DNA from 2 places in the Mesorhizobium sp. M0207 genome. Region 2 is predicted to be linked to the other one. Evidence: predicted binding sites of a transcription regulator. Region 2 holds the regulator's gene; the other holds the start of a gene.

Region 1 (14,630 bases), on a different contig from region 2:
GGCGCGCGGTGTAGCCGACATTGTCGAGGTCGTTGTGCTTGCCGCCGGCGCGAACACTCTTCTGGGCAGTCGTGGCGCGCGAATACGGCCGCTTCTCCAGACCGGTGAAAACGTTCTTGAACTGCACCATGCCGGCATTGGTGAACATCAGCGTCGGGTCGTTGCGCGGCACCAGCGGGCTTGACGCGACGACCTCGTGACCTTCCTTGCGAAAATAGTCGAGAAATGCCGACCGGATCTCGTTGACGCCACTCATGAATACTGCCTTTTCGAGAGAACCGCCGGCTGCCGGCGGAAAATAGACATGGCCTTTTAGCGGTCGCACCGCAGCCTGTCCAGAAACACCAAATGGTCTCAAATCCCGGCTTTCACCAGCGCCTTGAAATGCGTCTGCCTCGCCGTCAAACGCGAACCGCCGGCCATGGGCCGGCGGTTCGAAACGCATCGATTACGCAAACTCAAAATCAAAACATCAAATCGAAACCTGGCTGAGGCTCAGCGAGGCGTCGCTTGCCCTACATCACCCCAGCGTCGTCCTCGAAACCGTCGTCGCTGCTTTCGGAGCCGCCGTTCTCAAGGAATTTCTCAGCAATCAGCCCGGCATTCTGCCGTAGCGCCAGCTCGATCTCGCGCGCCGTGTCGGGATTGTCGCGCAGGAACAGTTTTGCGTTTTCGCGGCCCTGGCCAAGACGCTGCGAATTGTAGGAGAACCAGGCGCCCGACTTTTCGACCACGCCCGCCTTGACGCCGAGATCGACCAGCTCGCCGGTCTTCGAGACGCCCTCGCCATACATGATGTCGAACTCGACCACCTTGAAGGGCGGCGCCAGCTTGTTCTTGACGACCTTGACGCGGGTCTGGTTGCCGACGACCTCGTCGCGATCCTTGACCGAGCCGATGCGGCGGATGTCGAGGCGGACCGAGGCATAGAATTTCAACGCATTGCCGCCGGTCGTCGTCTCGGGCGAACCGAACATGACGCCGATCTTCATGCGGATCTGGTTGATGAAGATGACCATGGTGTTGGAGCGCGAGATCGAGGCGGTGAGCTTGCGCAGTGCCTGGCTCATCAGGCGGGCCTGCAGGCCGGGCAGCGAATCGCCCATCTCGCCTTCGATTTCCGCCCGCGGCGTCAACGCCGCCACCGAATCGACCACCAGCACGTCGATGGCGCCGGAGCGCACCAGCGTGTCGCAGATCTCCAGCGCCTGCTCGCCGGTATCGGGCTGCGAGATCAGCAGGTTTTCGAGATCGACGCCGAGCTTGCGGGCATAGACCGGGTCGAGCGCGTGCTCGGCATCGACGAAGGCGCAGATGCCGCCCTTCTTCTGGGCTTCGGCCACCGTGTGCAGCGCCAGCGTCGTCTTGCCCGAGCTTTCCGGCCCGTAGATCTCGACGATGCGGCCGCGCGGCAGGCCGCCGACGCCAAGCGCGATGTCCAGCCCAAGCGAGCCGGTCGGCACCGTTTCGATCTCGACGACCTGCTCGTTCGCGCCGAGCCGCATGATCGAGCCCTTGCCGAAGGCACGCTCAATTTGCGACAGCGCCGCATCCAGAGCCTTTGATTTGTCCACCGCTTTGTCCTCTACAAGCCGCAAAGAATTCTGAGCCATGATACATCACCCCGTGGTCGTCAATGGAGGCCGGACAATCCCGCAATCCTTAAAAGAATGTACCTCATTTGTTCTCATTTGTCAATGAGCACCAAGGATTTGAAAAATAACGCATATCCCTATTTGTTCTATTTTTGTTTCGCAATTATTGCTTCGGATGTATCTCACCTCGCATGCGGCGCCGTTGCCGTTACCGACCGAATCGGACCCGCGATTGCAGGGTTCCGCCCGGCGACCTAGTCTCCCCGGGCAACAGCTAAAGGGCATTTTGACGGCATGATCAAATCCTCGACGATCCTGGCCGTGGGCGGCGCCTATATCGAGCGGCGCGGCCGGGTTGCCGGCGCCTTCGTGCCAGCAGCGTCTAATCCGGGCACGATGCGCGAGCATGTCGGCGGCGCCGTCTTCAACGCCTTGCGCTGTGCGGTGCGCCGCGGCGTCTCGGCCTCGCTGCTTTCGGTGCGCGGCGGCGATGCCCTTGGCGACACGGTCTTACGCGCCGTCACCGAGGCCGGCATTGCCGACCTGTCGGCGGTGTTCCTCGACCGCGCGACGCCAAGCCATACGATGCTGATCGACAGCGACGGCGGGCTGATCGCCGGCCTTGCCGACATGGTGCTCTACGAACTGGCGCTTCCCAAGCAGATCCGCCGTGCCAAGGTGCGGGAAGCGATCGGTTCGGCCGACGCGGTGCTGTGCGACGCCAACCTGCCGTCGACCGCGCTGGAGCGGCTGGCGGCACTCGCCGCCGGCAAGCCGGTGTTTGCGCTTGCGGTCTCGCCCAACAAAGCGGCGCGGCTGACGCCGGTGCTCGACCGTCTGGCGATGGCCTTCATGAACCGGCGCGAGGCCGGCATGCTCGCCGGCGTCCAAATCGATCAAGGCATCGTCGACGGCCTGAGACGCGCCGGGCTGAAAAGCGGCGTGATCACCGCCGGCGACGAACCAGTGCTCGGTTTCGACGAATTGGGCGCGTTCTCGATCTCGCCACCGCCGCTGCAAAAGCGGACCGATGCTGCCGGCGCCGGCGACGCATTGGCAGGCGCCACGATCGCTGCCCTGCTGCGCGGCCTGACGCTGCGCGCGGCACTGCGCGAAGGCATTGCCGCAGCTATGCTCGTCGTCGAGAGTGCCGCCTTCACCAGCGCTGGCTTTGCCGAGGCGCTGGCGCTCGTGCCCGAGGCGCGGGACCTGGCATGAAGTGCGGCCCGGAATTGCCGAAGCATGACGCAGCCTATTTGCCGGCGCGCCGTGCTGCCTCGTAGGCGCGGCGCGACCAGATCGCCATCTCGTCGGGATCGTCGAAGGCGCTGTCGGGAACGCTCCAATAGGGCATCGACACGAGCTTGCCGTGGCGCGAGCCGGTATAGGTCCATTGCCGGCAGCCGGCCGCTTCGAAATCCGGGGCGCTTTCGGCGTCGGCCTTCAGCATCAATTCGCCACCGATGACGATGGCGACGATGACGCCGTCGAAATAGATGCCCTTGCCGCCGAACAGCTTGCGGATGCTGACCGGGCCGAGGCCCTCGAAAAGCTCTTCTATGCGCTCGTTGTCCATGCGGCGATCATGTCACCCGGATTTCCCCTTGTCATCGCCGCAACCGGCGCCATCCTGACAAAGTGCAAATCACTTTCGTCGGAGTTTCTCATGCCGCTTCTGCTCAAAGGGTCCTGCCGGTGCAATGCCGTGCGTTTCGAGGTGGAAAGCCACACGCCGGTGCCGTTCATGCTGTGCTACTGCTCGATCTGCCGCAAGCAGCAGGGCGGCGGCGGTTTTGCCATCAATCTCGGCGCCGATTACGAGACGCTGAAAATCCAGGGCAAGCGCCATCTCGGCGTCTACCGCGCCGAGATCGAGGACGACGAGCACCCGCAACGCGAGATCTCGACCGGCGAGCGGAACTTCTGCACGAAATGCGGGACGGCACTCTGGCTCTACGATCCGACCTGGCCGGAGCTGGTGCATCCGTTTGCCTCGGCGATCGACACCGACCTGCCAAAGCCGCCGGAGAAGGTGCATCTGATGCTGAAATACAAGGCGAACTGGGTCGAGCCGGATATCGGCAAGGGCGACAAGGTCTTCGATGTCTACCCGGAGGAGTCGATCGCAGACTGGCACAAGCGAACGGGGATGTGGGTGGATTAGTTGCTCCCGGCCTTAGGTCGGTGCGTGAGAGCCACCCAGCGCTCTATCTGCGCCACATCCACCCCACTGCGTTGGGCCGCAACCAAGGGATGATCTGCATCATGCAGAAACACCTTCGGACGCTGATCACCGGGCTGAAATACAACATTGGCATGCAGATGCAACGAGCCGGGATACTCAGGAATGTTGTGCATCAGATATCCAAAACAGAGTTCTTCTTCATACTGGCCACTGTCATATCCATCTCGGTATAGATCCCAGCTTTTTTCCGAGACCGACATCCATACGCCGAAACAGAACTCGCTGGATAGCTGAGGCACTGGCAGAGGCAGCAAGCAACGAACAAACCGATCTGTTACCCCCGACGCACGGCGCACCTCGCAGAAATCTTCATTCTTGCGAAAGGTCGCTCGAGCGGCATCGTCAAGCGTGTCCGTGTCCACGGGCGCACCGAACGCCATATCTGTTGGAAGCCCGGTATATTCCTGACCGCAACAGGCACACCGCCAGCGATATGCCTCGGCACTCATCACCAGAGACGCTAAGCCGCGCTTGCTTCGCGCGCCTCGGCCAGTGCCTTCAGATCGGCCGGCTTCAATTCGACCGATTCGCCGCAGCCGCAGGCCGAACTCTGGTTCGGATTGCGGAAGGTGAAGCCGGTGCGCAGCGTCGTCTGCTCGAAGTCCATCTCGGTGCCGAACAGGAAAAGTGCTGCCTCCGGCGCGACATAGACATGGGCGCCGTCGCGCTCGATATGGTCGTCCTTGGTGTTGGGCTCGGTCACCAGGTCGACCGTATATTCCATGCCGGCGCAGCCGCCCTTCTTGATGCCAAGGCGAATGCCATGCGCATTCTCACGGGTCGCAACGATCTCGCGCACCCGGTCGGCGGCCTTTTCGGTCATCGTGATGACGGCAAAGCGTCCCATATTTTCCTTCTCCATTGCGCGCAGGTTCAAGGCCTGCCGAATGATTCCTCACCTAAAATGGTGAAGTTTTGTACCCGGCGCAAGTGCGCCAGCCTCTGGCTGGTCGGATGCTAGTACCACCCCACCGCCACCTGCGCCTCTTCCGACATACGATCGGGCGACCAGGGCGGATCGAAGGTCATGTTGACCTCGACGCCGGAGACGCCTTCGACGGCGCCGACGGCGTTTTCGACCCAGCCCGGCATTTCGCCGGCCACCGGGCAGCCCGGCGCGGTCAGCGTCATATCGATCTTGACCGAGCGGTCGTCTTCGATGTCGATCTTGTAGACCAGGCCGAGCTCATAGATGTCGGCCGGGATTTCCGGGTCGTAGACCGTCTTCAGCGCCGAGACGATGTCGTCGGTCAGCCGCGCCAATTCGTCGGCGGGGATTGTCGATCCGGAAACCGCCGCATTGGTCGTCGCTTCCGAATTGGTCTCGGCGGTGTGGCTGGCATCATCCATGATCGTCACCCGAAGAATTTTCGCGCTTTTTCCAGCGCATCGGCCAAAGCATCGACTTCGGCCCTGGTATTATACATGCCGAACGACGCTCTGCATGTGGATGTTACGCCGAAGCGTTTCAACAGCGGCTGCGCGCAATGCGTGCCGGCGCGGACCGCCACTCCCTGCCGGTCGATGACCATCGACACGTCATGGGCATGGATACCCTGCAGCTCGAACGAGATGATGGCGCCCTTTCCGGGCGCATCGCCGAAGATGCGCAGCGAGTTGATGGCGCGCAGTTTTTGATGCGCATAGTCCTTCAAATCGGCCTCGTGCGCGGCGATGCGCTCGCGGCCGATCTTTTCCATATATTCCAGCGCCGCACCGAGCCCGATTGCCTGCACGATCGGCGGCGTGCCGGCCTCGAAACGGTGCGGCGGATCGTTGTAGGTGACGATGTCTTGCGTCACCTCCTCGATCATCTCGCCGCCGCCCATGAACGGGCGCATGCGCTCCAGAATATCCTTCTTGCCATAGAGCACGCCGATGCCCGACGGGCCATAGACCTTGTGGCCGGTGAAGACGAAGAAATCGCAGTCGAGATCCTGCACGTCGATCGGCATATGCACGGCGCTCTGGCTGCCGTCGACCAGCACCGGAATGCCGCGCGTATGGGCGATGCGCACGATTTCCTTGATCGGCGTCACCGTGCCCAGTGCATTCGACATGTGGGTTATGGCAACCAGTTTTGTCCGGTCGGTCAGCCGCTTTTCGAATTCCTCGATGTGGAAGACGCCGAGATCATCGACCGGCACCCAGACCAGTTTGGCGCCCTGCCGCTCGCGGATGAAATGCCACGGCACGATGTTGGAATGATGCTCCATGATCGACAGCACGATCTCGTCGCCTTCGCCGATGTTCGGCATGCCGAAACCATAGGCGACCGTGTTGATCGCCGCCGTGGTGTTGGAAGTGAAGACGATGTTGTCGGTGCTCGGTGCGTTGAGGAAACGGCGCACCGTCTCGCGAGCCCTCTCATAGGCGTCGGTCGCGGCATTGGACAGGAAATGCAGGCCGCGATGGACGTTGGCATATTCCTGGGAATAGGCGTGCTGAATAGCGTCGAGCACCGCCTGTGGCTTCTGCGCCGAGGCGCCATTGTCGAGATAGACCAGCGGTTTGCCGTAGATTTGCCGCGACAGGATCGGGAAGTCGCGGCGGATCGCCTCGACGTCGTAGGGGATGTTTTCGACTTTCTGGTCCATTACAAGCTCTCTCGAGGCACCGCCTCATTCCGTCCAGCACCCCTCATCCGACCGAGCTTCGCTCGGCCACCTTCTCCCACAAGGGGAGAAGGAAGAGCGCCTCTCCTTCTCCCCTTGTGGGAGAAGGTGGCGCCGAAGGCGACGGATGAGGGGTGTTGGCACCAACCCCTCAGTCACCTCTACCCGTGCGTCAAAAACCAATCGTCGAGCCGTGCTTCCAGCGCCTCGACGATGGCCTCGTCGTCCAGTTCCTCGATCACCTCGGCGACGAAGGCCTTGACCAGCAGGCCGCGCGCGGTCTTCTCGTCGACGCCGCGCGCCATCAGGTAGAACAGATGGCTGTGGTCGATCTCGGTGACGGTCGCGCCATGGCCGCAGACGACGTCGTCGGCGAAGATTTCGAGCTCCGGCTTGGTCGAGAACTCGCCGTCATCCGACAGAAGCAGCGTGTTGCAGGCCATCTTGGCGTTGGTCTTCTGCGCATATTGGTGGACGTTGATGCGGCCCTGGAAGACGCCGCGCGCCTTGCCGGTCACCACGTTGCGGATGACTTCGGTCGAGGCTGTGTGCGGTACGGCGTGGTCGAGCACCATAGTGACATCGGTATGGGTATCGCCGGCGAGCAGATTGATGCCGCGCAAGGTGAATTCGGCGCCCTCGCCGGTCGTCTTCACAACGACCTCCTGGCGGACAAGCCTACCGCCGGCATTCATGACGAACAGCGTCAGTTTCGAATTCTTGCCGAGATGCGCCTTGAACTGGGCAAGGTGCGTCGCCGTATCCGGCTGCTCCTGCACGACCAGCCAGGTCACTTCGGCGCCCTCGCCAAGCACAAGCTGGCTGACCGAACTGACCAGCGCCGCCCCCTCGCCTGCCTGGCGTTCGACGACGACAGCCTTGGCGCCGGCACCGACACGGACGGCCAGCCGTACATGCGTCTGTCCACCGGCCTGCAAATTCTGCAATTCGAGCGGCTTGTCCAGTTGGGCACCGTCGGCGATATCGACGAAATAGCCGTCGGCGACAAAGGCGGTGTTGAGCGCGCCGATGGCATCGTCGCTGCCATAGGAATCCAACCCCGGAGCGATGCTGCCGTCGGTCAGCTTCTCCGACAGGCGCTGTACGGCAACGCCTTCGATACCGGGCAGTTTCGTACTCGAAACGCCGTTCAGCACCGGCAAAACGCTGGAGCCTTCGACGATCGGCGCAATGGCTTTCGCGACCGCTGCCGGATCGAAGTCCGGCACCGAGGTCAGCAGCCGGCGCAGGTCCGTATAGTGCCAGGATTCGATGCGCCGCGTCGGCAGGCCGCTCTTGATCGCCTCGATGGCGTCGTCGCGCTTCAGCATCACCGCGCCGTCGCCGGGCAGCAGCGACAGCCGCTCGCCAAAGGCGTCGATCAGCGCCGATTCGGCTAATGTCCGCTGGGGTGTCGTGTGCATATTCATCAGTATCGCCTTGTTTGGCTTGCCTTCCGGGCCCGCTTGCATCTCACGCGGCTTGCCCGATCACGCCGGCATAGCCATTGGCCTCGAGGTCGAGCGCCAGCGACTTGTCGCCCGACTTGATCACCTGGCCCCTGTAGAGCACGTGCACCGTATCCGGGACGATGTATTGGAGCAGGCGCTGGTAGTGGGTTATGACGACAATGGCCCTATCCGGCGAGCGCAGCGTGTTGACGCCGTCCGCGACGATCTTCAGCGCATCGATATCGAGTCCGGAATCGGTCTCGTCGAGGACACACAGCTTCGGCTCGAGCAGCTTCATCTGCAGGATCTCGGCGCGCTTCTTCTCGCCGCCGGAAAAGCCGACATTGAGCGGCCGCTTCAGCATCGCCATGTCCATGTTGAGCGAGGCGGCAGCTTCCTTTACGCGCTTGAGAAATTCCGGGATCTTCAGCGGTTCCTCGCCACGCGCCTTGCGCTGCTCGTTCATCGCCACTTTCAGGAATTCCATCGTCGCCACCCCCGGTATCTCCATCGGATACTGGAAAGCGAGAAAGATGCCGGCGGTTGCGCGCTCGGCTGGATCCATTTCGAGGATCGACTGGCCGTTGTAGAGGATGTCGCCCTCGGTGACCTCATAATCCTCGCGGCCGGCAAGGATATAGGACAGCGTCGATTTCCCCGAGCCGTTCGGCCCCATGATCGCGGCGACCTCGCCGGCCCTGACCGTCAGGTTCAGGCCGCGGATGATCTCGGTGCCGTCGTCGACGATACGGGCATGGAGGTTTCTGATTTCAAGCATTTTTCTTCTTTCTACTACATCGCAAGGCAGTCGATCTGGCCATTGGCCGTTCGACCCTTCAATTCGTCCTAATCGAGAACTGATGAATCGGCCCTACATCATCGACAGTCAGAGCGTCTGGCTTTTGCCAGACAAAGTACACGGCCAATATGGCGGTAGCCACCCAGCACACGAGTCCAACAGCCATTACCTTTCGGCTACTCTTCATCATCATCAGCCCACGCTGCCCTCGAGCGAGATCCCGATCAGCTTCTGCGCCTCGACCGCGAACTCCATCGGCAGCTGCTGGATGACGTCCTTGACGAAGCCGTTGACGATCAGCGCGATCGCCTCTTCTTCCGGGATGCCCCGCTGCATGACGTAGAACTTCTGGTCCTCGGAAATTTTCGAGGTGGTGGCCTCATGCTCGAACTGCGCCGTCGAATTCTTGGCTTCCATGTAGGGCACGGTGTGTGCGCCGCACTGATCGCCGATCAGCAGGGAATCGCAATTGGTGAAGTTGCGGGCGTTGGTCGCCTTGCGGTGGGCCGAGACCTGGCCGCGATAGGTGTTCTGCGAGAAGCCGGCGGCGATGCCCTTGGAGATGATGCGGCTCGACGTGTTCTTGCCCAAATGGATCATCTTGGTGCCGCTGTCGACCTGCTGATAGCCGTTGGAGACGGCGATCGAATAGAACTCGCCGCTGGAATCGTCGCCGCGCAGGATGCAGCTCGGATATTTCCAGGTGATGGCCGAACCGGTCTCGACCTGTGTCCACGAAATCTTCGAGCGATGGCCGCGGCAGTCGCCGCGCTTGGTGACGAAATTATAGATGCCGCCCTTGCCTTCGGCGTCGCCGGGATACCAGTTCTGCACCGTCGAATATTTGATTTCGGCATCGTCGAGCGCGATCAGCTCGACCACCGCGGCATGAAGCTGGTTCTCGTCGCGTTGCGGCGCCGTGCAGCCTTCGAGGTAAGAGACGTAAGCCCCCTCCTCGGCGATGATCAGCGTGCGCTCGAACTGGCCGGTATTCTTCTCGTTCATGCGGAAATAAGTCGACAGTTCCATCGGGCAGCGCACGCCCTTGGGCACGAAGACGAAGGAGCCGTCGGTAAACACGGCCGAATTCAGCGTCGCGTAGAAATTGTCGGAGGTCGGCACGACAGAACCGAGATATTTCTTCACCAGTTCCGGATGCTCGCGGATGGCTTCCGAGATCGAGCAGAAGATGACGCCGGCCTGCGCCAGTTCCTTCTTGAAAGTGGTGACGACAGAGACGGAATCGAACACCGCATCGACGGCGACGCGGCCCGACTTGTAGACGTTGTCGCTGGCTTCCTCGAGCTCCGACGCATCGGTCTTCTGCACGCCGGCGAGGATTTCCTGTTCCCTGAGCGGAATGCCGAGCTTCTCATAGACCTTCAGCAGTTCGGGATCGACCTCGCTGAGCGAAGTCGGCCCCGGCGTGCTCTTGGGCGCGGCGTAATAATGGAGGTCCTGGAAATCGATTTTGGGATAGTGGACGCGCGCCCATTTCGGCTCGTCCAGCGTCAGCCAGCGGCGATAGGCTTCCAGGCGCCATTCCAGCATCCAGGACGGCTCGTCCTTCTTCGCCGAAATGAAGCGGATAATGTCTTCGCTCAGGCCCTTGGGGGCCTTGTCCATCGCGATTTCGGTCTGGAATCCGTATTTATACTGGTCGACATCGATCTTTCGAACTCGATCGATCGTCTCCTGCACAGCAGGCATCAGCGTTCTCCATCCACGCCGGGGTCAAGGCCCGGCAGTTTTCAAACTATGGCACCGCAAACGAGCACCCATCAGGCACCCGAGGCGGCGTACGTTTCATATAGTGCGTTCATGCCGGAAATTCACCCGGCCAAATTCGAACGCACGGCTCTACCAGGCCGCAAGGCCCAAACGTTCCGTTGCCGCGCTCAGGCGGCCTTTTCGCTGTTTGCCTTTTCCTTACCGGCTTGGCGCGCGACGATCGTCGCCAGCGCCGAACGAAACAGCTCAATGTCTTCAGCGCTAGTCGCGTGGCCGATGGACACGCGCAACGCGCCGAGGCCGTCACCGTAACCCATGGCTTTCAGCACGTGACTCGGCCCGACTTTGCCCGACGAACAGGCCGATCCGGCCGACAGCGCCACACCGGCCAGGTCGAAGGCAATCTGCGCCGTCTCGGCCTTGATGCCGGCAATAGCGAAGAATGTCGTATTGGCAAGCCTTGGCGCGCCGGTCCCGAAGATTTCGGCGTCCGAAACAAGCGTTTTCACGATCGCCTCGATTTCGTCGCGACGCTGCCGCACCGTTTCGATCGTTTGCAAGCCGGCAGACGCCTCTCGCGCCGCCGCGCCAAACCCGGCAATCGCCGCCAGGTTTTCGGTGCCGCCGCGATGGCCTTTTTCCTGGCCACCGCCGCTGACCAGCGGCTTTGGCATCATCAGGTCCGACGCCGCGACAATGGCGCCGACGCCCTTTGAGCCGCCGATCTTGTGCGACGAGAGAATCAGATAGTCTGCGTAACCCGCTGACATATCGAGCGGAATGCGGCCGGCCGCCTGCACGGCATCGACCACCAGGATGCCACCCGCCGCCTTGACGATTTCGGCAATGCGGCCAACCGGCTGGATCACGCCGGTCTCGTTGTTGGCGGCGTGTATCGCCACCAGCGGCAAGCCTTCGGCCTTGTCATGCTGGGCGAGAGCCTCGGCCAAAACGTCGAGCCTGACGACGCCGTCGGCGTCGACGCCGATCCGCATTACCTGCCCCGTGGGGAAACGCCCGCCGTTCAGCAGGCAAGGATGATCGGCCTCAGACACATAGAGCCGGCTCATACGGACAGCGCCGCGCCCCATTTGCCAGTCCGGCGTCAGCAGCGTCGAGGCCGCTTCCGTCGCGCCGGAGTTGAATACGACATGCTCGGCCCTGGCGTTGACCAGTCGCGCCACGTCGCGCCTGGCGTCCTCGATCAGCCGCCGTGCAGCGCGGCCCTCGGCATGAACCGAGGACGGGTTGGCGGCAACGTCGAGCGCAGCCACCACCGCCGCGCGCGCCGAGGCAAGCAGCGGCGCGCTGGCGTTGTAGTCGAGGTAGGCGCGTGCTCCGGCCATTTCTGTCCAACTGGTCCCTTCAAAAGCCGTTCCGCGAAGATAGCGCGTTATTTCCTTGAAATTGCAAGGCAAGACGTCCTATTTACGCGGCTTGCGGCGCGGGTGGCCGAGCCACAATTTTTGGCCGCCCAGTTTTGAACAATTCTAAACTAGCTTCTAGAAAGACGCTCGCCCTGCGTCAAGGCCTAGGGAAGACTGGGGCCAGAGGAAGAGTTGTTCCGGGCGCCGCGCAATTTATGCCAAGTGGAGTATTTCATGCCTGAGGTCATTTTCACCGGTCCGGCCGGCCGCCTGGAGGGTCGTTATCAGCCCTCGAAGGAAAAGAGCGCGCCGATTGCCATCGTCCTGCACCCGCACCCCCAGTTCGGCGGGACGATGAACAACAAGATCGTCTACGACCTCTTCTACATGTTCCAGAAGCGCAATTTCACCACGCTGCGCTTCAATTTCCGCGGCATCGGCCGCAGCCAGGGCGAGTTCGACCACGGCACCGGCGAATTGTCCGACGCCGCCGCGGCGCTCGACTGGGTGCAGTCGCTGCATCCGGATTCCAAGAGCTGCTGGGTTGCCGGCTATTCGTTCGGCTCGTGGATCGGCATGCAGCTTCTGATGCGCCGGCCGGAGATCGAGGGCTTCATCTCGGTCGCGCCGCAGCCCAATACCTATGATTTCTCGTTCCTGGCGCCATGCCCGTCGTCCGGCCTGATCATCCACGGCGACGCCGACAAGGTCGCGCCGCCCAAGGACGTGCAGGGCCTGGTCGACAAGCTGCACACGCAAAAGGGCATTACCATCACCCAGAAGACCCTGCCCGGCGCCAACCATTTCTTTGCCAACCATGCGGAGCTTCTGATCGAGGAATGCGCGGACTATCTAGATCGCCGGCTGGCTGGGGAACTGTCCGACCCACGGCCGAAGCGGCTGAGATAATCGGCGATGTACCAACCGCCTCACTTCCAGGAAACACGGCCGGACGTCCTGCACGGGCTGATCCGGGCGCATCCGCTTGGCCTGCTGGTGTCGAACGGCGTCGAGGGGCCGGTCGCCAACGCGATTCCCTTTCTTCTAGACGCGGATGTGCCACCGAACGGCAGGCTGCGCGCCCATTTGGCCAAAGCCAATCCGCAATGGCGGCTTTTGGCCGACAATCCCCCGGCGCCGGTGCTGGTCGTCTTCCAGGGCGCCGATGCCTATGTGACGCCGTCCTGGTACGAGACCAAGCGTGAAACCGGCAAGGTGGTACCGACCTGGAACTACGCCATCGTCCAGGTGCGCGGCAGCGTCACGGTGATCGAAGACCAGGATTGGCTGGCCGAGCAGATTTCCGATCTGACGATGTCGCAGGAGGGCAGCCGCTCGGCGCCGTGGGCGGTGACCGACGCGCCGGCACCCTTCATCCAGTCGCAGATCAAAGGCATCGTCGGCCTGGAGATCGAAATCACCGAAATCAGCGGCAAATGGAAAGTCAGCCAGAACCGCCCGGCCGCCGACCGCGTCGGTGTCGCCGAGGGGCTCGAGAGCGAGACTGCCGATTCGGCCGACATGGTCCGGCTGGTAAGGTCTTACGGCGGGCTGGACGGGAAGTAATCCGGATTGCTTGCTCGACCGGTTCAGGCCGCGGTGGCGGGCTCAATCGACCTTGGTCATCGCCGCCTTGCGCTCGTTGGCGATCAGCCAGAGATTGCGGATGTAGATCAACAGGCCCATGGCCTGGCCGGCGATGAACACCGGATCCTGACGCTGGATGGCGTAGATCAGCAGCAGGCCGCCGCCGAACAGCGAAAAGAACCAGAAGGCGATCGGCACGACGCTGCGCTTGGCCTTTTCCGACGCTACCCACTGCACCAGAAAGCGCATGGTGAAGAAGAACTGGGCGACGAAGCCAAGCAGAACCCAGGCATCGAATTGCTTGACGAAAACATCGTGAAGCCAGGTCGCCAATTCCTGAAGCACGTTACCCATGCCTGATTTCCTCTACTTTGGGCATTCTGCGGCGCCTGCGGCGCAGCCACCAGACGCCGGCAAGATCAAGCACGCCCTGCAGGCCGCGATCGAAGATGCCGTAATTCGATTTGCCGTGACGGCGGGAGCGGTCGACGACGTCGCAATGGACGACGCGGTAGCCCTCCTGGATGACCAGCGCCGGAACAAAGCGGTGGGTGCCGTCGAAGAACGGCAATTTCCGCAAAATGTCGGTATGGATCGCCTTGAGGCCGCAGCCGGTATCCCGCGTCTCGTCGTGCAGGATGGCCTTTCTCAGTCCGTTGGCGAAACGCGACGCCAGCTGCTTAATCTTGCTGTCGCGGCGCTTCAGACGCTGTCCCTGCGCGGCCCCGACTTCGGGACCAGCCTGCCGGAGCGCGTCAATCAACACTGGGATATAGCCGGGGTCGTTCTGGCCGTCGCCGTCGATGGTGGCGACGATATCGCCGCGCGCCGCCCAGGCGCCCGAACGCACCGAGAGCGACTGGCCAGCGGATTTCGCATGCCTGAGATGGCGCAGCGGGAACGCGCGAAGCGCTGCCTGGGCGGCGAGCACCGAAGGGGTATCGTCGGTTGAGCCGTCATCGACGACGATGACCTCGAAGTCGCGCCCGGCCATCGCGGCGCCGATCTCGTCGAGCAGAAGCGGCAGGTTCGCCGCCTCGTTCCGGCAAGGAATGACGATGGATATCTCCGGCATCTCGACTCTGTCATAGGATATGGCATTCGATCGATGCCGTGCGGTCCAGCGGATGAGACCCGTTGGCGGCGCCTCATTACGCCAGCCGAAACGATGACGCAAGCAGGCCGCACGCTTGGGGTTCTCCCTTCTCCCCTTGTGGGAGAAGGTGGCCGCGCGAAGCGC
Region 2 (14,630 bases):
CCCCCAAGGACGCCGAGAATGCCGCGTGCAACGTATAATCGATTAGCCGGAAGCGCCTCAAGCGTGAGGCGCAGTCGAATCTTCATGATCGTGCGGCATTTGCCGCGACTGTGTTCAAACGACAACAGATCGCGGCATAAGTTGCCCTATTACTGGTTGGGGACCTGCGGCGTAGCCGGCGCGGTGGCGCCGTTTGTCGCTGGCGGCGTCGCCGGAGCGGTTGCCGGCGGCGGCGTTGCCGCGCCATTGCCGGACGGCGGGGTCGGCGCCGTGGTGCCCGACGGCGGCGTCGGCGTCGTGGTTCCAGGCAATTGGTTGAGTACGCCCTTGCCTGCTCCGTCCGAGGTCGCCGGCACGCGATCGAGAATGTCGATCGGCTTCTCGCCATAGCGCGCAACGATCGACAGTGTCAGCGAGGTGACGAAGAAAGCGGCAGCCAGGATCGCCGTCGCCCGCGTCAGCGCATTGGCGGCGCCACGCGCGGTCATGAAGCCCGATCCGCCGCCGATGCCGAGGCCGCCGCCTTCGGAGCGCTGCAGCAGCACCACGCCGACAAGCGCGAGCACGACCATGAGGTGGACGACGATCAGTACGGTTTCCATAATTTACCCTGGCAAGGCCTTGTGCGGCCGCTGATTTGGAGGCGGCTCAATACAATGCTTTGACGGCATTTCCAAGCCCGTGGCCGGAATATGGGAAGCAATGCGTCCTTTGCAACGATTTCGACGTCGGCCGTCCGCTCAAATGCAGCAACCAGCCCTTGTATCAAGCGATGTTTCGATAGGCTTCCGCGATGCCGAGGAAGTCCGCCGCCTTTAGGCTGGCGCCGCCGACCAGCGCGCCATCGACATTCCTGACGCCGAGCAACTCGATGGCGTTGGACGGCTTGACCGAGCCGCCGTAGAGAATGCGCATCTTGGCCGCCGTATTGCCGAGCTTCCGTGCCAGTTCTTCGCGGATATGCGCATGTGCCTCGGCGACGTCGGCGGCGGTCGGGGTCAAGCCGGTCCCAATCGCCCATATTGGCTCATAGGCAATGACGGTGTTGGAAGCCGTGGCGTTTGGCGGGACCGAGCCAGCGACCTGGCGCGACAGCACGTCGAGCGTGGCTCCTGCTTCTCGTTCGGCTCTTGTCTCACCAATGCAGACGATGGCCACCAGCCCGGCGCGCCATGCGGCGGAGGCCTTGGCCTGGACCAAGGCATCGTCCTCCTTGCGATCGGCGCGGCATTCGGAATGGCCGACGATGACATGGCTGGCACCTGCATCCTTCAGCATCTCGGCCGAAATGCAGCCGGTATAGGCGCCGCTCTCCTCGGTGTGGCAATCCTCTCCGCCGGCCCGCACCGGCGTGCGCGACAGAATCTCGGCGGCGTGCGCAAGCAAGGTCGCCGGCACGCAGACCACCGCTTCGGTCTCGGCGTCGAGCCCACTCATGAAGCCGTTGCCGATCATCCTGAGCTCGTTGAGCGAGGCGCTGGTGCCGTTCATTTTCCAGTTGCCGGCGACGAGCGGGCGGATTCCAGTGGTCATGGGATTTGTTTCTCCGGGCAATTTCCAGCTGGCCCTCACTATCAAAATCAGGCCACAAAGCAATCGACAGTGGGCAGGAAGGGCGCTATTGCGCTTGTTTCAGACTCGGCGCATGCGAAATGCGCAAAAATCGGAAGTACTCATGCTTGGTATGTTGAGAAGCGCGGCGGGGACCTGGGTCGCGAAACTGCTGCTGTCATTGTTGGTGTTGAGCTTCGCCATCTGGGGCATCTCGGGGCGGCTGATGGGCGGTCTTGCCGGCCATGACGCCGTGATTACGGCCGGAGGCACCAAGGTCTCGATCAACGAATACCGCCTCGCCTACGATCGCCAGCTCAGCGTCATGTCGCAGCAATTCGGCCAGCGCATCAGCCGTGAGCAAGCGACGGCGCTCGGCATCGACAACCAGGTGCTGGCGCAACTCGTGTCGGGTGCCGTCCTCGACGAGCAGGCCCGCAAGCTCGGCCTCGGCCTGTCCAAGGACCGGCTCGCCGAACTGACGCGTGAAGACCCGGCGTTCAAAGGGCCTGCCGGAACCTTCGACAGGAGAACCTTCGAGTACCTGCTTCGGCAGGTCGGCATGCGGCCGGAAGACTATTTGAAGAACCGCGCCCAGGTCGCGGTCCGCCAGCAGATCGTCGAGGCGGTTTCGGACGGCCTCAAGGCCCCGGATACATTCTTCAAGGCGGTCGCGCTCTATCGCGGCGAAGATCGCACCATCGACTACCTGACCTTGCCGAAATCGCTGGTCGAACCGATAGAAGCGCCGTCCGACAGCGCGCTTTCGGCCTATTTCGAGGAAAACAAGAAAACCTACGCCGCTCCCGAATACCGTAAGTTCTCCTATGTCAGGCTCGAACCGGAAGACATCATGGATTTGAGCGCGGTGACCGACCAACAGGTCAGCGACGACTACAATAAGAACAAGGCGCGCTACACCACGCCGGAGATGCGCACCATCGAGCAGCTTGTGTTCAAGACACCTGATGCCGCAAAGGCGGCGCTCGATTCGCTCAGGACCGGCGCGACCTTCGACAAGATCGTCGCTGCCGAAGGCAAGACGCCGGCAGACACGCTGCTCGGCACGCTGGCCAAGGACAAGATCGCCGACAAGGCGGTCGCCGATGCTGCCTTCAAACTGAACGTCAATGAGGTCAGCCCGGTCGTACAGGGCGCCTTTGGTCCCGTTCTGCTGCGCGTCACCGACATCAAGCCCGAAGTGGTGAAGCCGCTGGCCGAAGTGTCCGAGCAGATCCGCAAGGACCTGGCACTGGGCGAGGCAAGCCGCATCTTGCTGGACGTGCACGACAATTACGAGGATACGCGCGCCTCGGGCAGTTCGCTCGCCGAGGCTGCCGCCAAATTGAAGCTGAAGGTCGTCACCATCGATGCCATCGACCGCACCGGCCAACGGCCGGATGGAAGCATCGTCAAAGACCTGCCGGAATCGCCGGCACTCATCAAGGCGGTGTTCGAATCCGAACCCGGAACCGACAATGAAGGCCTCACCACCGCCGATAACGGCTTCGTCTTCTACGACGTGAGCGCGATCACGCCTGCCCGCGACCGCACATTGGACGAAGTCCGCCAGAAGGTCGTGGCCGACTGGACCGCGGCGGAGACCACCAAACGGCTCACAGCAAAAGCACAGGAGCTCGAGAAGCGTCTCAAGGCTGGCGTCACGCTCGAGGTGATCGCCGGTGAGCTCAAGCTCGAAAAGCAGACCAAGCGCGGAGTCAAGCGCGATGCGGACGACGTCGATTTCGGCAAGGAAGGCGCCGCCGCGATGTTCGGCGTCGGCGAAGGCGGCACCGGGTTGATCCCCTCACCTACGGGCGACGGACAGATCCTGTTCAAGGTTGCCGAGGTGTTCGAGCCTGCCGGGGCCGATGCCAGCTCAGTGCCCCAGGACGCACAGAAGTCCTTCACCTCGGGCATGTCCGACGACCTGCTCGACCAGTTGGTCGCGCAGTTGCAGACGCAATATGACGTCCGCATCGATCAGGCGGCCGTAACCCAAGCCCTGGCCAGATGAGCGCGCTGAAGATCCACATCGCCAAGGTCGCCGCCGGCAGCGCTCTTTCCTTCGAGGAGGCGCGCGAGGCCTTCGACATCATCATGTCCGGCGATGCTACCCCCGGCCAGATCGGCGGCTTCCTGATGGCATTGCGCGTGCGCGGTGAGACCGTCAGCGAGATCGCCGGCGCCGTCGCCACCATGCGCGCCAAGATGCTGCGTGTCGAAGCTCCCGAGGGTGCCATCGACATTGTCGGCACCGGCGGCGACAATTCGCACAGCGTCAATATTTCGACCGCATCCGCTTTCGTCATCGCCGGCAGCGGCGTGCCCGTCGCCAAGCACGGCAATCGCGGACTGTCCTCGCTGACCGGCGCCGCCGATGTGCTGATCGCATTGGGCGTCAAGATCGACATCCCTCCGGAGACGATCGGCCGCTGCATCCACGAGGCCGGCGTTGGCTTCATGTTCGCGCCGGCGCATCACCCGGCGATGAAGCATGTCGGCCCGACCCGGGTCGAGCTCGGAACCCGCACCATCTTCAACCTGCTGGGGCCGCTTTCCAATCCGGCGAGTGTCAGACGGCAGATGGTCGGCGTGTTCCTGCCCGAATGGATCATGCCGGTGGCAGAAACGTTGAAGGAACTTGGTGCCGACCATGCCTGGATCGTCCATGGCGACGGCTATGACGAGATCACCACCACCGGCGAGACACTTGTCGCCGAATTGGCCGGCGGCGAGATCCGCAGCTTTACGCTGACCCCGGAAGCCGTCGGACTGAAGCGGCACACCAAGGACGAGTTGCGCGGCGGCGACGCCGCCCACAACGCCCAGGCACTGCGCGACATGCTGGGCGGCGCCGCCGGCGCCTTTCGCGATACGGTGCTGATGAATGCCGGCGCCGGGCTGGTGGTGGCCGGCACAGCGACGACCCTCGCCGACGGCATGGTAACGGCGGCGCAGGCCATCGACAGCGGCCGCGCGCTGAAAGTGCTCGACAGGCTGATCGAGATTTCGAACGGTTAAAAACCATGTCCGACATCCTGCGCAAGATCGAGGCTTACAAGCGCGACGAGATCACGGCGGCCAAGGCGCGCGTGCCGCTGGCTGAGATCAAGGCACGGGCGACGGATGCCGACGCGCCGCGCGGCTTTCTTTCCGCCCTTGAAGCAAAGCGCAAATCCGGCAGGTTCGCGCTGATTGCCGAAATCAAGAAGGCTAGCCCATCCAAAGGCCTGATCCGCGCCGATTTCGATCCACCGGCGCTGGCCAGGGCCTATGCGAAGGGCGGTGCCGCCTGCCTTTCGGTGCTGACCGACGCACCCTCCTTCCAAGGCGCGCCCGAATTCCTCACCACTGCGCGCGCTGCCGTCGAGCTGCCTGCCCTGCGCAAGGATTTCCTGTTCGACCCCTATCAGGTCTACGAGGCCAGGGCATGGGGCGCCGATGCCATCCTGATCATCATGGCCAGCGTCGACGACGCGTTGGCAAGAGAACTCGAAGCGACAGCGTTCGGGCTCGGCATGGACGCGCTAGTCGAAGTGCATGACGAGGCTGAAATGGAACGCGCCCTGCAGCTGTCGTCGCGACTGATCGGTATCAACAACCGCAATCTCCGGACCTTCGAAACCAGCCTGCAGACCTCGGAGCGGCTGGCAGCGATGGTGCCGGCCGACCGCCATCTGGTCAGCGAGAGCGGTATCTTTTCGCACGACGATTGCCGCCGGCTGGAGCAGAGCGGAATTGCGACTTTCCTGGTCGGCGAGAGCCTGATGCGCCAGCAGGACGTGGCCGCGGCAACGCGCCTGCTGTTGACGGGCAAGGCGCCGGCAGAGGCCGTTTGAGGATGGCGGCCACCCTCACCCATCTTGGCGCGCAGGGCGAAGCCAACATGGTCGATGTCGGCGACAAGGCTGTGACGGTGCGCACGGCAGTCGCAGAAGGCTTTGTCGCGATGCGGCCCGAGACGCTGGACATGATCCTCGCCGGCGACGCCAAGAAGGGCGACGTGCTGGGCACCGCGCGCATTGCCGGCATCATGGCGGCCAAGAAGACGCATGAACTGATCCCGCTTTGCCATCCGCTGCTGCTGACCAGGATATCTGTCGATATCGAGGCGGACGCCGCGCTGCCCGGCCTGAAGGTGACAGCATTGACCCGCGTCACCGGCAAGACCGGCGTTGAGATGGAGGCTCTGAGTGCCGTCTCGGTCGCTTGCCTGACCATCTACGACATGGCCAAGGCGGTCGACCGCGCCATGGTCATCTCCGGCATAAGGCTGGTTGAAAAGACCGGCGGCAAATCCGGCGACTACAAGATCACCGGAGACGGGGCCACCGAGGCAGGCCGATAATGGTGCTGGTCCCAGTTGCCGAGGCGCTCGAGCGCCTGCTGGACGGCGCAGCAGCGCTGCCGGGCGAACGCGTCGCACTGCTGGATGCCGCCGACCGCGTGCTGACGGAGCCGGTTGTGGCGCTCCGCACCCAGCCGCCGTTCAACGCCTCCGCCATGGACGGCTATGCCGTGCGGGCGGCCGATATCGCGTCCGTACCGGCAAGGCTTTCGGTGGTCGGCATGGCGCCGGCCGGACGCGGCTTTGCCGGAACGGTGCAGCAGCGGCAGGCCGTGCGCATCTTTACCGGCGCGCCGCTTCCCGAAGGCGCCGACACTATCGTCATCCAGGAGAACGTCCGCGATCTCGGTGGCGGCAGCGTCGAAGTGACGGAACGGACGGTGCAGGGGCGCAACATCCGCCGCCTCGGGCTCGATTTCGCCAAGGGCGATGTCCTGCTGCCCAAAGGCCGCCTGCTCGACCCGGCGGCCTTGTCGCTGGCGGCATCGGCCAATCACCCCGAGGTGCGCGTGGTCAAACGGCCGCTGGTGGCCATCATCGCCACCGGCGACGAATTACTGCCGCCGGGCAGCGATCTTGGCCCCGACCAGATCATCTCCTCCAACGCCTATGGTGTCGCCGCTGCCGCACAGTCGGTCGGTGCGCGCGCGCTCGACCTTGGCATCGCGCCGGACCGCAGGGAGGCGATCGCTGCGCTGGTTGAAAAGGCCGTGAAGGCTGGCGCGAACGTCATCGTCACGCTGGGCGGTGCCTCGGTCGGTGACCACGACTTCGTCCATGAGGTGCTGACCGGGCAAGGCATGACGCTCGATTTCTGGAAGATCGCCATGCGGCCGGGCAAGCCACTGATGTTCGGGCGGCTGGGAGACATTCGCTGCATCGGCCTGCCCGGCAATCCGGTGGCAAGCCTGGTCTGCACTCAGCTCTTCCTGAAGCCGCTGCTGGCGCGGCTCGGCGGCCGCGCCTTTCAGCAGGATATACGTCGGGCACGGCTCGGTGCCGCCATGCCGGCCAATGATCTCAGGCAAGATTATGTGCGGGCTGTTGTCATAGATGACGCCGGTACGCCCGTGGCGACGCCGTTCGGCATCCAGGACTCCTCGATGCTGAAAATGCTGGCCGATGCCAACGGGCTGATCGTTCGCGCGCCGTTCGCGCCTGCCGCGGCGGCGGGCTCCCCCTGCGACGTGCTGATGCTACGCTGAACCTGCCTCACTCCGAAATCAAGGTCCGGGTCAGCGGATGGTCTGGATCGGCCAAACCGTCGATGATGTTGAAATGATGCCGGTCAGGTTCGACCACCGAGCTGGTCGCGGAACCCAGGCCGATCCAGATGTTGGCCAGCAACGCGCTCTGACGCAGGAATTCGGCGCGCTCGCCGCCGCCGGCCCAGCAGGTCAGGCGGGCCTTGTCCATCGGGCGCAGCAGCACCGGACTTTCGGCCTGCGCCTCGGCCTCATCGATCGCCAGCGTCTCGTTCATGCCGGTGCGCATGATCGGGCGCAAATCGTGCACCCCCGAGATCGACACCACATGACGAACGCGCCGGACCACTTCGGTCGCCAGCGGCGTCGTCGCCGTAACCATCCGGCTAACAAGATGGCCGCCGGCCGAATGCCCGGTCAGCATCAGCGGCCCTGCAACCATCGCCGCCGCCTTGCCGATCGCCGCGCCGACCTCCTTGACGATGCCGCCAATGCGTATCTGCGGACAGAGCGTGTAGGACGGCATCGCCACCGCATAGCCGCGATCAACAGGGCCAGCGGCAAGATGCGACCAGAAATTCTTGTCGAATTCCATCCAGTAGCCGCCATGAACGAACACCACGAGTCCCTTAGGCTTGATGGCCGGCAGGAAAAGATCGAGCCGGTTGCGTGGATTGTCGCCATAGGCCATGTCGAGCCGCGCCCTGCCCTCGGTCGAAAGCACGTCGCGGAAAACCCGCGCGGGCTCGATCCAGGCCGCCGGCCAGCGATCGCTGCCGGCTATGTTGGCGCCGTTGGCATAGGCGTTGTCCCAATCGGCAATGTGACGTTCGAACACCCTGCGCCCTCCCTGGCATATGGCCTTGCAGCGTAGCCGTAAGCATCGCGCGGCGCGTCGTCGCCAGCCTCACGATTCCAGCTCTCGCATCAATCTCAAGTGACAGCTGCTTTGATGGCGAAGCGCGCATCCTTCCACGCACCGGTGTGCAGGATGTCCTCAAGCACTTTGACGGCCTGCCAGACATCGGCATAGCCGACATAGAGCGGGGTGAAGCCGAAGCGCATGGTCGATGGCGCGCGAAAATCGCCGATCACGCCTCGTTCGATCAGCGCGCGCATGACCTGGTAGCCATGCTCATGCATGAATGAAATCTGGCTGCCGCGTTTTTCCCCATCGCGCGTGCTTTCGAGCGTGAGCCCGTAAGTGCCGCACTTTGCCTCGACAAGCTCGATGAACAGATCCGCCAGCGCGATGCTCTTCTTGCGCACCGCCGTCATGTCGACATCGTTCCAGATGTCGAGCGCGCCCTTCAGCGTGCGCATCGACAGGACCGGCTGTGTGCCGCACAGAAACCGGCGGATGCCGGTGCCGGCCGCATAGCCTGGCTCGAAGGCGAAGGGCCGTGCATGGCCCCACCAGCCGGTGAGCGGCTGCTGGATGTCGGAAAGATGCCGCTCAGCCGCATAGATGAAGGCAGGCGCGCCCGGGCCGCCATTCAGATATTTGTAGGTGCAGCCAACGGCAAAATCGGCGTTTGCCTTGTCGAGTTCGACTGGCATCGCGCCGGCGGTGTGGCAGAGATCCCAGACGATCATCGCCCCGGCTTCCTGAGCCCTGCGCGTCAGCGCCGGCATGTCGCGCAGTTCGCCCGACTTATAGTTGACGTGGTTGACCAGCACCACAGCGGTGCGTTCGTCGATCAGCTCTTCGATGGTCGGCGCGTCGACTCCCGAGAGGCGCAGCAGCGTATCTTTTCGCGTCGAAACCACACCCTCGGCCATGTAGAGGTCCGTCGGAAAACTATCGCCCTCGGCGACGATGACCTGCCGCTCCGGTCGCATGGCCATGGCGGCGTGCAGCAGCTTGTAGATATTGACCGATGTCGTGTCGCAGACCACTGTCTGGCCGGCCGCGGCCCCGATCAGGCGCCCGAGCTGGTCGCCAAGTTCAAGCGGCATGTTGAACCAGCCGGCCGTGTTCCATGCGCGGATGAGATCATGCGACCATTCTTCGGTCGCGGCCTTGTGCAGTTCATCGAAAGCGGCACGTGAAGCAGCTCCTAGCGAATTGCCGTCGAGATAGATCACTCCTTGCGGCAACACAAAGCGGTCGCGCATCGCGCGCAGCGGATCCGCGGCATCCATCGCCTTTATGGCCACGAGATCGGGAATTCCTGTCATGATTTGTCTGCTCCCCCAAGATCCAACGCAACGCCGGACACGCATCGACTGTTCTTCCATTACTTGGTTGCGCGCAGCAAGGCTCCACCGGCGAGAAGCAGCCTGACCAGGCGGTGGAAACCGGGACTTAACCCGAGGTTGGCGTTTTGAGTTCGTTTCGTTCACGGTGCATTGACCAAACCGCACAGTCGATACGGGTTCAATTCCGTGCCTTTTGCCGACCGACGGCCGATGCCAGTGCCGCCTTCTAGGAGGCCAGAAGGGCGCAAACGAAAGCAGAATCAAGGCGATGAGGCTTGCGGCGGTGAAAATGCGGTACGCCGGTAGGGGACGTCGTTTGTTTCCCGAGCCTTAACGCATTCATTAAACTTTAAACAGTTGCGGAACACAACTGGAACAGATAGTGTTTGTTCTGGGTTTGTTTTTCTGATTCTGTTGGGGGTCGCTATGCTGACACGCAAACAACACGAACTGCTTATGTTCATCCACGAAAGGTTGAAGGAAAGCGGTATCCCGCCTTCATTCGACGAGATGAAGGAAGCGCTCGACCTGGCTTCCAAATCCGGAATCCACCGGCTGATTACGGCGCTGGAGGAGCGCGGCTTCATTCGCCGTTTGCCCAACCGGGCCCGTGCGCTGGAAGTGCTACGCCTGCCTGACTCGATCGCCCCCGGCCTCAATGCGGCACGCAAGTTCTCGCCGAGTGTCATCCAGGGTAGTCTTGGGCAAGGCGCCCCTCGGCAAGGCAAGCCGACATCGTCGCGCGTGCCCGCAGCCGGAAATGACGACGATGTCGTCGCCGCCGTTTCGATCCCGGTGATGGGCCGCATCGCTGCCGGTGTGCCGATCGACGCCATCCAGCACCAGACGCATTCGATTTCGGTGCCGCCGGATATGATCATGGGCGGCGAGCATTATGCGCTCGAGGTCAAAGGCGATTCGATGATCGAGGCCGGCATTTTCGACGGCGACACGGTGATCATCCGCAATGCCGATACGGCGAGCCCCGGTGAGATCGTGGTGGCACTGGTCGACGAGGAGGAAGCGACGCTGAAGCGGTTCCGCCGCAAGGGCGCCTCGATCGCCCTGGAAGCCGCCAATCCGGCCTACGAGACGCGCATCTTCGGACCAGACAGGGTCAAGGTGCAGGGCAAGCTCGTCGGACTGATCCGCCGCTACTGAGCTCCGTCCTTGGCGCCGGCTTTGGGGTTGTCGGCCCGGCGGTATGGCGGCAGGCCCCGTGCCGCGCGTGAAAATTTCCGCTGCACGTGCCAGGGCCGGTATGATTTTTCGACGGCGAAGCGGATCTCGGCGCGTGTTGCCGCTTGTGGATCGAAATAGACGGCGGCACTTCCCGCGCGCGCCAGTTGCCGTTTGGTGACGACGAGGACCAGCCGGTCGTAGTAGCAGGGGTTATGGGCGGTGGCGTCGTCGATGACGATCAAGCTGGCAAAGGCGCAGGCTGGCCGCGCAGTATCGCGGTCCTTGGCTTGCGCGATGATCGCGCCGGATGGATGCCTGGCAAGGCAGAGGCCGTCCGTGCAAATGAACGGCATGCCCGGCGGTAGGTCGGCCGGATCGGCAATGTCGAATTGCGGGTCGTTCTTTCCAGGTGTTTCCGGCGCGACGATAGCCTCTGATGTGAGCGCGCGTTTCCAGTTGTCGATGGTGAACTCATTCGGGCGTGCCCGGTTGACCGCGAGTTCACCGCTGCCGATCGGCAGCGCGACCAGCCGTGCGTCCTCCGAGACCAATACGTCGGGTATGCGTGTCTGCGTTGTCGTCAGCAAGCCGGCGAGCGCAAAAGGAAGTGCCGCCAGCCGCAACCACGTCGTCGCCATGCTGGCAATGACGAGGGCGATCGTCACCAGAAGGACGGATCTCAGCGAAATCAGTCCGACCGCATCGATCGGCGAGCGCTCCGAGATCCACCCGGACAGGGCGATCATCGCCGTCAGCCCCTTGCCCATGACATAGAGAAAAGGGCCATCCGCACCGAACGGCATCGCCAGCGCGCTGAGAACGGCGAAGGGCATGACGACCAGTGAGACGATGGGCATGATGGCCAGATTGGCGAACAGGCTGAGCGGCGCCACGCGCTGGAAATGCCATATGGCGAAAAGCGCCGTGGCGCTCCCTGCAATGATCGAGGTCATCGCCAGACCGCACATGCCCAGCAGGACCTTTCGAGTGGCAAAGCGTAGCGGCGACTGCCGCGGCGGCGGCGTGGTGGCCCTGCCGGCGCGGTAATCGGACCAGCCTGCATAGGCGCCGACAAGGGCCGCCGTCGCGGCGAAGGACATCTGGAAACTCGGACCGACCACCTCGTGCGGCGACACCAGGATGACCGCGATGGCCGAGATCGCCAGGTTGCGCATGGTGAGCGCGGCCCGGTCGAACAGCACGGCGATAAGCATCACCGCCAGCATGATGAAGCTGCGTTCGGCCGCCACGACAATGCCGGAAAAGACGAGGTAGGCCGCAATCGAAAAAAGCGCGGCGGCCGCGGCATATTTCTTGACCGGCCGTCGCGATGAGAAATCGGGAAACAGCGCGAAGGCACCCCGGAGCAGCGCCATGATGGTGCCGGCGACCAACGCCATATGCAGCCCCGAGATGGAGATGATGTGGTAGATGCCGGTGCGCCGCATCGCTTCGTTGATCTCCTCGGGAATGCCGGCGCGCACGCCGACGATCAGCGCAGCAGCAATCTCGCCCTCGGCACCGCCGATGCGGCTGCGGATATGGTCGGCGATGGATTCACGCGCGTCTTCGATCGCGGAAGAAAGCTGCGCGGCAAGCGGCATGCTGTCCGACGACACGATTTTCGGATTGCCGAGAAAAAAGCCGCTGCCGCCGATACCGGCGAAATAGCTGTCGAAGGAGAAATCATAGCTGTCGGGCCGCACCGGGCCGGTCGGCGGCAGCAGCCGCACATAGCCGGTGATCTCAGAACCGGCGGTCAGCTCAGCCGGTATCTTCATCGCCGAAACGCGGAGCCGTTCCGGCATGTAGCGCAGTGTCGGCCTGGCGGTTGAGATCACATCGATTGTCAGCCTGATGCGGCCGCTCGCCATGGGCTCGTACGATACGACGCGACCCGTCAGCCGCGTCGAGATTTCGGAGCCGAGCATATGCGTTCCGACACGCCATGTCTCGAACTTGGCGGCAAGTACGCCAAGCGCGCAGAGCAGTGCCACCATGAAGCACAGGCGCGTCCTGGGCCATGACCGCGAGACGACGGCACAAAGGGTCGCGAGGAGCGCGATTGCGACCGGCTGTGGAAAGGCCGGCTCCACCGACAGCCCGAAATAAACGACCACCCCGCATGCGAGGAACACCGGCACCAGCAGGAAGGCGATGCCGCGGTCGAGTTCCAGACCGGCCGCTGTGGTTACGCTGTTGCGGATACGGGACGGTGACGGGAGGCGGAAACGCCTGCGCAGGCGTACGATAGGCTCGCCCGCGGGCACGAGAACCGTTGCTGGGTCGCTGGCCGGCAGCGACGGAGCATCGAAGCGCGGAGCAGGTAGCAATGCCGGTGCCGGCGGGACAGGCGGGGGAGCGGCAAACAGCAAGCGTTCGCTGACGTCGCTGCCAACGTCCTCGCCCTCGCCCGCACCACGGCCTCGCACAGCCATCGGGTCTGCCCCTTGCGCCCTCGACCTCCTATGCTACATGAACGCGCAACGCGCGAAAGTCCGCAAACCCACTTCCTTCGCCCGCCTGAGAGTTCCATGCCCGATAAGGTCGTCACCCGTTTTGCCCCCTCGCCCACCGGCTATCTGCACATTGGCGGCGCGCGCACGGCGCTGTTCAACTGGCTGTACGCCAAGCACACGGGCGGCACGATGCTGCTGCGTATAGAGGATACCGACCGTGAGCGGTCGACGGATGCGGCGACGGCAGCCATTCTCGACGGGCTTTCCTGGCTCGGACTCACCTGGGACGGCGCGCCTGTCTCGCAGTTCGAGCGCGCGCCGCGCCATCGCGAGGTGGCCGAGGAGCTGGTGCGCGTGGGCAAGGCCTATTACTGCTACGCGACGCCGGCGGAGCTGGAGGCGATGCGCGAGGCAGCGCGAGCCAAGGGGCTTCCGCCCCGCTATGATGGGCGCTGGCGCGACCGCGACCCGTCGGAGGCGCCGCCCGGCGCCAAGGGGGCGATCCGCATCAAGGCGCCGACAGACGGCGAGACGGTGGTGCATGACCGCGTCCAGGGCGACGTGCGCTTTCCCAACAAGGATCTCGACGATTTCATTATTCTGCGCTCGGACGGCAATCCCACCTACATGCATGCCGTCGTCGTCGACGATCACGACATGGGCATCACCCACATCATCCGCGGCGACGATCATTTGACCAACGCCGCACGCCAGACCGTAATCTATCACGCCATGGGCTGGGAGGTGCCGTCGATGTCGCATATCCCGTTGATCCACGGTGCCGACGGCGCCAAGCTGTCGAAGCGGCACGGTGCGCTTGGCGTCGAAGCCTATCGCGCCATGGGCTACCTGCCGGAGGCGCTGCTCAACTATCTGGCGAGGCTTGGCTGGAGCCACGGCGACGATGAGATCATGTCGATCGCCGACATGATTACATGGTTCGACATTGGCGACGTCAACAAGGGCGCCGCCCGTTTCGACTTCGCCAAGCTCGAGGCGCTTAACGGCGTGCATATGCGCCGGATGAACGACGCGGCGCTGCTCGACATCTTCATCGCCACTCTGCCCTATCTAGAAGGCGGCCCGGCAATCGCCGCTCGCCTCGACGACAGACGCAGGGCGCAACTGCTTGCCGCGTTGCCGGGCCTGAAGGAGCGCGCCAAAACGCTGGTCGAACTTGTTGAAGGGGCTGCATTCCTTTTCGTCGAACGGCCGCTGCCGGTCGACGAGAAGGCGGCGGCGCTGCTCAGCGGTGAGGCACGCGCGATCCTGCGGGGCGCTCATGCGGCACTAGCCACGGTTTCGGGGTGGTCTGCCGCCTCAGCCGAAGCCGCGATCCGCGACTATGCGCAGGCCGCCGGCTATAAACTCGGCGCCGTGGCCCAACCTTTGCGCGCCGCGCTCACCGGCAAAAGTACCTCGCCAGGTGTCTTTGATGTGCTTGCCGTGCTTGGCCGCGAGGAAAGCCTGGCGCGGATCGCTGATCAAATCGATTAGCAAACTGGCCCAAGAAGATTGGCATTGAAAGGTGTGTTTCGCAGTGCAACATTGGGTCTTGGCCTAATCTGCCGCGCAGATTCAATTGCGGGCGCAAATGTGCGTATTCCGATGCTTTTGACGTGTTGGGTTCAGATATTTTGCCTTTGCCGGCCTGAGGAAACAAAAAGGAGTTTGCTATGA

Evidence for each region. Region 2 encodes LexA, which represses DNA repair genes until DNA is damaged. Its sites were predicted from a motif close to TGTTCNNNNTGTGTTCNG; they were not measured.
Region 1: a site for LexA is predicted at 1,738-1,755, ahead of recA (recombinase RecA). Genes of this name have one in related genera too.

What each region holds. Positions count from the first base shown of each region.
Region 1 is NZ_JAMYSQ010000022.1:229-14,858, reverse strand. It holds gene alaS (alanine--tRNA ligase) at 1-256, opposite strand, end outside; gene recA (recombinase RecA) at 516-1,613, opposite strand; gene NKJ15_RS24570 (PfkB family carbohydrate kinase) at 1,890-2,813, shown strand; gene NKJ15_RS24565 (TfoX/Sxy family protein) at 2,848-3,171, opposite strand; gene NKJ15_RS24560 (GFA family protein) at 3,262-3,759, shown strand; gene NKJ15_RS24555 (DUF2199 domain-containing protein) at 3,756-4,289, opposite strand; gene sufA (Fe-S cluster assembly scaffold SufA) at 4,301-4,687, opposite strand; gene NKJ15_RS24545 (SUF system Fe-S cluster assembly protein) at 4,798-5,190, opposite strand; gene NKJ15_RS24540 (cysteine desulfurase) at 5,196-6,437, opposite strand; gene sufD (Fe-S cluster assembly protein SufD) at 6,617-7,885, opposite strand; gene sufC (Fe-S cluster assembly ATPase SufC) at 7,929-8,684, opposite strand; gene sufB (Fe-S cluster assembly protein SufB) at 8,898-10,415, opposite strand; gene NKJ15_RS24520 (cysteine desulfurase family protein) at 10,604-11,782, opposite strand; gene NKJ15_RS24515 (alpha/beta hydrolase) at 12,038-12,712, shown strand; gene NKJ15_RS24510 (FMN-binding negative transcriptional regulator) at 12,719-13,369, shown strand; gene NKJ15_RS24505 (lipid-A-disaccharide synthase N-terminal domain-containing protein) at 13,412-13,744, opposite strand; gene NKJ15_RS24500 (glycosyltransferase family 2 protein) at 13,737-14,465, opposite strand.
Region 2 is NZ_JAMYSQ010000007.1:181,255-195,884, forward strand. It holds gene secG (preprotein translocase subunit SecG) at 150-602, opposite strand; gene tpiA (triose-phosphate isomerase) at 766-1,533, opposite strand; gene NKJ15_RS13285 (SurA N-terminal domain-containing protein) at 1,676-3,568, shown strand; gene trpD (anthranilate phosphoribosyltransferase) at 3,565-4,575, shown strand; gene trpC (indole-3-glycerol phosphate synthase TrpC) at 4,581-5,393, shown strand; gene moaC (cyclic pyranopterin monophosphate synthase MoaC) at 5,396-5,902, shown strand; gene NKJ15_RS13305 (molybdopterin molybdotransferase MoeA) at 5,902-7,107, shown strand; gene NKJ15_RS13310 (hormone-sensitive lipase) at 7,115-7,945, opposite strand; gene kynU (kynureninase) at 8,041-9,288, opposite strand; gene lexA (transcriptional repressor LexA) at 9,736-10,470, shown strand; gene NKJ15_RS13325 (ComEC/Rec2 family competence protein) at 10,464-12,929, opposite strand; gene gltX (glutamate--tRNA ligase) at 13,026-14,447, shown strand; gene gltA (citrate synthase) at 14,627-14,630, shown strand, end outside.